2 regions of the Shewanella sp. ALD9 genome follow, and region 1 is predicted to be linked to the other one. Evidence: predicted binding sites of a transcription regulator. Region 1 holds the regulator's gene; the other holds the start of a gene.
What was found. Region 1 encodes LexA, which represses DNA repair genes until DNA is damaged. Its sites were predicted from a motif close to TACTGTATNNNNATACAGTA; they were not measured.
Positions count from the first base shown of each region.

Region 2: a site for LexA is predicted at 1,508-1,527, ahead of CXF88_RS12525 (DUF4007 family protein). Genes of this name have one in related genera too.

Region 1 covers NZ_PJCD01000001.1:146,579-150,014, reverse strand. The annotation lists gene plsB (glycerol-3-phosphate 1-O-acyltransferase PlsB) at 1-1,267, opposite strand, end outside; gene lexA (transcriptional repressor LexA) at 1,532-2,146, shown strand; gene CXF88_RS00725 (SulA-like leucine-rich domain-containing protein) at 2,143-2,649, shown strand; gene coxB (cytochrome c oxidase subunit II) at 3,045-3,436, shown strand, end outside.
Region 2 covers NZ_PJCD01000003.1:1,143,615-1,147,050, forward strand. The annotation lists gene CXF88_RS12520 (hypothetical protein) at 1-477, opposite strand, end outside; gene CXF88_RS12525 (DUF4007 family protein) at 470-1,426, opposite strand; gene CXF88_RS12530 (DUF262 domain-containing protein) at 1,811-3,436, shown strand, end outside.

The DNA of each region.
Region 1 (3,436 bases):
CTAAGGTTACTGGGCGCTCTATCCCACGTAGCACACTGTTAATTGTCATAGCCAACATACCGGTTTTAGGCGCTAACAAACGTCCTGTACGCGAACGACCTCCTTCAGTGAAATACTCGACCGCATAACCCTTAGCAAATAACTGATCTAAATATTCACGAAATACTGCGGTATAAAGTTTATTACCATTAAAACTACGACGGATAAAGAATGCCCCACCACGGCGGAACATCGGCCCTGCTGGCCAAAAATTAAGGTTAATACCGGCAGCAATGTGCGGCGGAACCATGCCCTGATAATACAAAATATACGACAGTAGCAAGTAATCCATATGGCTACGATGACAAGGAACGTAAACAATTTCATGGCCATCATGATGTAACTGTCTTACTTGCTCGGCACCTTTGATATTGATGCCACTGTATAATTTGTTCCATAACCAAGTCAGGAAACGTTCGGCAATACGCACCAAACTATCAGAATAGTCAGCGGCAATTTCATCAAGGTATTCAATGGCGGTTTCACGCGCTTTCTCGACTGTTACTTTCTTATTTGCAGACTCTTCTTCAATGGCTTTTTTGATAGATTCTGATTTTAATAAAGAGGCAAACAACGCTTGTCGATTCGGTAATTGTGGCCCCGTCATCACTTTGCGTTGACGGCGGAAATGCACACGGGCGACTCGGGTCAATTTGTGAGCAATTCTTTTATCAGTACCATGTTCATCGGCCATATGACGAAGCGATAATGCATTAGAAAACTGGACGAAATTATGGCGTCCTAAAAATAAAATCATTAACCATTTACGTAACCACGTAGGGTTTTCACGTTCAAATACTGCAGCTTTCATGCTGTCTTCTTCTTTACCTGGGGTACGTCCCCAATAAAGGCAAACAGGAACCAACTGTATATCTAATTCAGGGCTCTCACTATGAAGTGACAATAAACTGGTAAAATAATTAAGGAATTTGTCACCACTTTCACGTTTACCAAATAGTGGTTTGCGGCCCTCTAAACAGACCACTCGAGGCACGGTTAAGCCATCAAGCTGTAATGGCTCATAAGGACTGGGCAGACCAAAGCCCTCGGTGATTTCGCTCAACGCGGCAATATCGCTAATAGATTCCGTTTTCATTAAATAAACCAAAGGTTTAGTTGGATCTATATTGAGGTCATCAAAAGGATCGTGAGGGACCACAATGGTCTGTACCATCCACTTTTGAATCCATCTTAATGCTCGTAAAAATATTGAATCTGGTTTTGACATGGTTATTTTCGCAACATAAGCCACTGTAATATTGTCGTATAGGATACCAGAAACCACCCTGCTTACACTATCAGACCGATCTATCTTTACGTTTAAGCTCTCACTATCAGAAATAACATAAGACAGAAAATTAGTAATAGTTAATTAAAACATATTGTTGAGTGATACTTAATCAACAAAATACAAAAAATAGTTGGTTAATACTTGCGCGAACACAAACACTGTATATAATGACAGTCACTGTATAAAAAGACAGGAATCATCATGAGACCGTTAACGCCGCGCCAAGCAGAAATTTTAGACTTAATTAAAAACAATATCGCCGAAACAGGTATGCCACCCACTCGTGCTGAAATTGCGAATCGTCTTGGCTTTAAAAGTGCTAATGCCGCCGAAGAGCATTTAAAAGCATTAGCCAAAAAAGGCTTTATCGAGATCATGCCTGGTACCTCAAGAGGCATTCGTTTACCTCATGAAGAACAGGTTGAAACCGGTCTGCCACTCATTGGACAGGTTGCTGCTGGTGAACCTATTTTGGCCCAAGAGCATGTAGAACAATACTATCAAGTCGATCCAAACATGTTTAAACCCGCCGCAGATTTTTTATTGCGAGTGCGTGGTGACAGCATGAAAAACATCGGCATTTTAGAAGGCGACTTACTCGCTGTACATAAAATGCAGCAAGCACGTAATGGCCAGGTTGTTGTGGCACGTGTTGATGATGACGTCACCGTAAAACGATTTGAACAAAAAGGTAATGTGATTTATCTGCATGCCGAAAATGAAGATTACAATCCGATAAAAGTAGATTTAAGTTGCCAAAGCCTAACCATCGAAGGGCTTGCCGTTGGCGTTATCCGTAATGGAGATTGGTTATGAACAAACTAATGGGCATCGCGCCACGCCACCCGGGCTTATGGGTAGATTTAACTGAAACAGAACTGCATGGCACCCAAACCATTCAAACATTACAAACTGTCACCCAAGGTGAAGCTGAACTGAGCCAATTGTGCAGCCAGTTAGCAATATTGAGCCAGCAAGGCAGATGGATTGTATTAATTAGTCCGCCGCATATTGGCTATAAACATATGCTGGCAAGTGCTGGTGTAAGAATGGATCGCATTTTACTGGTGCACACCAAAGATGAAGTCGAAACATTATGGGCCATGGAGAAAGCGCTCACTAGCGGTACATCGAGCGCAGTAGTAACTTGGACAAGCTCACTTGATGCTCGCGATAGTCGCCGTTTAGAAATTGTCGCCAAAAGTGCACGTGCATTAGGGGTGGTAATTGAAGATGTGAATGCTCACTTACCTCACAAACATCAACTTGTTAGCCCTACATTAGCAAATGGAACAAGTAATTTTTGCTCATTTCACTAAGCACGAACCCTTCATTACCAAGCCCTGTATTGAATTCAGGGTTTTTTTTCATCTTTTTTCAGCCTATTAGCCAACAAAGTGATCTTGATCAATGTTTAATCTACAAGTAATGTGGTTAACAAGGATGAAACATTTTTTATCTTTAATTGGACGTGAATGGTAGTAATCAAGATTACTTTCAGACAAATGAGCCAAATCAAAATTGATAAGTTCAGTAGTAGGTACAAGCGTGGTGCACAGCTAACAATAAAACCGTAGACCGTATGTTTACAGCCACCAAAGTACTTTGAGGTCATCAAACTTTTTTCGGGAACCGAAGAGTTTGCATAGAGCAGAGAATTACTGTGTGACTCTTCTTTGTAGTTGCTATTTGCAATTAGCAGAGGAGTAGTCTTGTGAAGCAATGGTTGTATTGTTTACTGGTGGTGTTTGTAGCACTTCCGCTTGGGGCATCAGAAATGCCCCTCAACATGACTCAAGGCGTGACAGATATCAGTGGCAAGGTTTATGACCTCCACATGACGATTCTTTACATCTGTTGTGCAATTGGGTTAGTGGTGTTTGGGATCATGATTTACTCAATGATTTATCACCGCAAATCAAAAGGCGCTGTCGCGGCCAATTTTCACGAAAGTACCAAAGTGGAAATTGCTTGGACCGTCATCCCTTTCATCATCTTAATCGGCATGGCTATTCCAGCCACCAAAACCTTGATTGCTATGGAAGATCCCAGTGATGCTGATCTCACAATAAAAATTACCGGGTCGCAGTGGAAGTGGCATTACAG
Region 2 (3,436 bases), on a different contig from region 1:
CAGTTTAATTTCAGAAAGACATTCATCGTCAGTTAAGTCTGCAATTATATTCACATCGTGCGTTATACCAAGTGCAATATACAAACTTTGTAAAATACTGTTTGCAGGTGACTCTAAACCACAAACATGTTTAACAGTTTGCCAGCCAATGTTGATTGCAAATCTTTTCTGAAATTCAGACAAAAGGACAGGCGATGATTGTAACTTTGCCGTAGCGTACTCGCGTAACTTAGTATCAGTAGATAATAAACATGATAAAAATAACGCGACGGTAGATTTACCTGAACCATAAGGCCCTGTAATGGTATATACCCTTTGTGCATTAGCGTCGTATTCGCGACTGACAGTATCAAGCACATTAACGGCAGTACCATGAAGAATAAAATCGTCAATAAAGGACCGTAAATCTTCGCTATCACCATCAATACGGGTTGAGCTTTTATAACGCTGGTTGATAGTTATGAGTGATTCAGTCATTTTTAGTGCCATAATATTGATTCAAATAGAGAGTGCTGTTGGTCTTTGCATAATCAGAAACGTTGACTTGCCTTAATCCTAATGAATCGACCCACGAAATATTTTTGTCTGTAAAAGTCTGAACTTCATCGAGTTTTTGCCCTAATCCAGATTCAGATAACCGGAATATACGACCGGGTGAACAGGGTTTACTCAATAATGAGTCGAAATCGACAGTGCTAACTTTAGAATCAACTGTTTCAGTTTTAAAAAACTCAAGCAGGGCATAAGTAAATATTTCGATAGGCAGTTCAGGACGTTCAGATAGATTGCTAATGTAAAAACCGCCACCGTTATCTTGTATCAAATTTAATTCAGACAAAGGCGAAATAAAATGGTCTTCATCTATGTTGATACTTTTTTTCGATGGAGTAGCTTTGAGCTTTTTACTATAGGTATTCAAAAAGCAGTCAATGTCTTTCTTGATAGTAGATATATTACCTAGTTCACTATCAACCAGTTTTTTTGCATCTTCAAAACAATCAGCGATTAGCTTTGTTTTTTCAAAATGTTGCACATTTGCAAAATTAAAAAAGTAACGGTAAGCCGTCAAATGTTCAACATTAAAATTTAACCAGAAATGAACTAACCAAACTGAGCCAGGTAGTTCTAGGTAAGGATCTCTTCCATCCTCTAAGTTTTCACCACCAAAAAGATATTCGCCATTTTGTGACACAGCATGAGTAAATGAATTATTTGATCGTTCAGAATGAATCACGTTAGAAGCTTCAGCCCAATACTGAATAGCTTTAACCATATTTTTACCAACACCAAGTTCAACTATCGATTGACGAATGCTGTCTTCATCAGAACTTGAGAATTTACCATTTGAATTCAAATGATTAACTGCCTTGAATAGCCATCCATAGCGCAGAGGGAAAGTGTCATGACCTGTAAACTTAGCTTTCATCGCTTATTAGTGCCTCTGGAGAAATTGTCCAGCGGGGATTCTAGACCTATTTAAAGATGAAAAAAAGCATTTTATTCAAAATACTGTACTTTTGCACAGTTGTTTTGTTAGATAATAATTTCTGTTGTATCAAAAGAGATTATGAGATAAATTTATGAAAATAAAGACATAAAATCTATATTTTCATTTTAGTAATATAAACATATTATTGTAGTGCTACGAAAGGAATTCGTCTTTAAGTTGAAGGATTATTAGATAAACCTTAGATCTATTCATACGTCTTCTTTGAAATTTTTGCCACTACGAAATTTTAATTGCTCATATTCTTATACCACATATAGCTACTAGTTATTTGGATAAGATTTTGAATTTCGGAGACTTTTAATGCAAAAATCGTTAGATATTTTTACTGCTAAACCTCAATCAGTTTTTGAAGTTATTTGTGAACGTAAAAGCACAGGTTTTTACATGCCAGCGTATCAAAGGCCGTATTCTTGGGAAGAAAAACACATTCAGGATTTGTTCTCAGATTGTGCGAGTGTTTTTAAAAACCTTCTTGACTCTTCCGATGCTATTATTTTCCTCGGTTCCATTCTTTGTGTTGATGATAGTGCGGCTTCAACAGTTTATCCTTTACAGAAACGTCATATTCCTTCAGATATCAAATTAATTATTGATGGACAACAACGCTTGTCCACATTGATATTAATTATCATGTGCTTAAATGAGCAGTTTAGAATATTGTTACCCGTATTAAAAAAAGCAATCGATAAGGAGGAGGATAATTATTCAATAGATGCACTAGAAGAATTAAGAGAAATTGTGTCTCAGCTTATCTTAGATACATCTAATTTTTCTATTGAAACACAAGCCGATCATGCTGTTTACAAATATCTACCTAAAATTATTCGCTCTCAAGTGGATTGTTGGGGTAAAGATGACAAAAAAGCATCATATCAAAGCCCATTATCAGAGTTACTGATTTCGTATCAGCGTCATGTCATAAATCAACATAGCGACTTATCATTCAAAGAGTTTGATCTTACCAGTTTAAGTCTTTCAAGTAAGCGTGTTATCAACAATGTTAAAGAAATTAGAAAGCAGCTTAAATGCATTCAGAATGGTTTTCAATTTATGTCCTCTGATGGTGAGGTTGAAGAAAAATTGAGTGTCTCTGATTTCGTTGATATTGAAACTTTAGATATTTGCCTAGATTTCCCTGTCGATAATAAACTTCTAAAAGCCTCCAGCAATAATAATAAAATAGAGCAAATTATTTTTCTGACAGCATTTGCAAAGTTTTTGCTACATCGGGTATGCCTTACTTATGTAGAGGTTAATAATGAATCATATGCTTTCGATATGTTCGAGGCTCTCAATACTACAGGCGAACCATTAACTGCAATAGAAACATTTGTGCCGAAAGTGATAGAGCACATCGGAAGTAAACGTAGGGATGGTATTTCGGAAATTGAACTTGAAGAATCAATAAGTACACTAACTTCGATTACAGAACGATTTGAAAGCATCATAACAAGTGAAAGGAAAAATGCTCAAGTCAAGGCATTAATTTTATGCTTTGTTCGTGCTTATCAAGGTAAAGTAAAAATTACCAACTTAAGAGATCAACGTGATGCAATGTTAAAAAGTTATGAGGGCTGTAACCCTAAAGATAATAAAGATTATTATTTAAATTATTTAGGGAAAACTGCAGCGTTTATATTTGATCACTGGCAGGCAAGAGCTCCAAACACACAAGGTTTAGTTGCGATAGAAGATCTGGATGTTGCGAATGTATGTTTACGATATTTAGTAGATATGAAGCATGAGATTGTCCAGAGCCTATTAGTTCAGTTTATACTCCAAGATGCTAAATATGAGTTAACAGGTACAGCTGAAGCGAGCTTTGGACAAATACTAAAAGCTGTAACAGCATTCAGCGTGCTATGGCGGGCTATGAGTGGTGGTGCAGATGGAATAGATAATGTTTATAAAAAACTTCATGAAAAA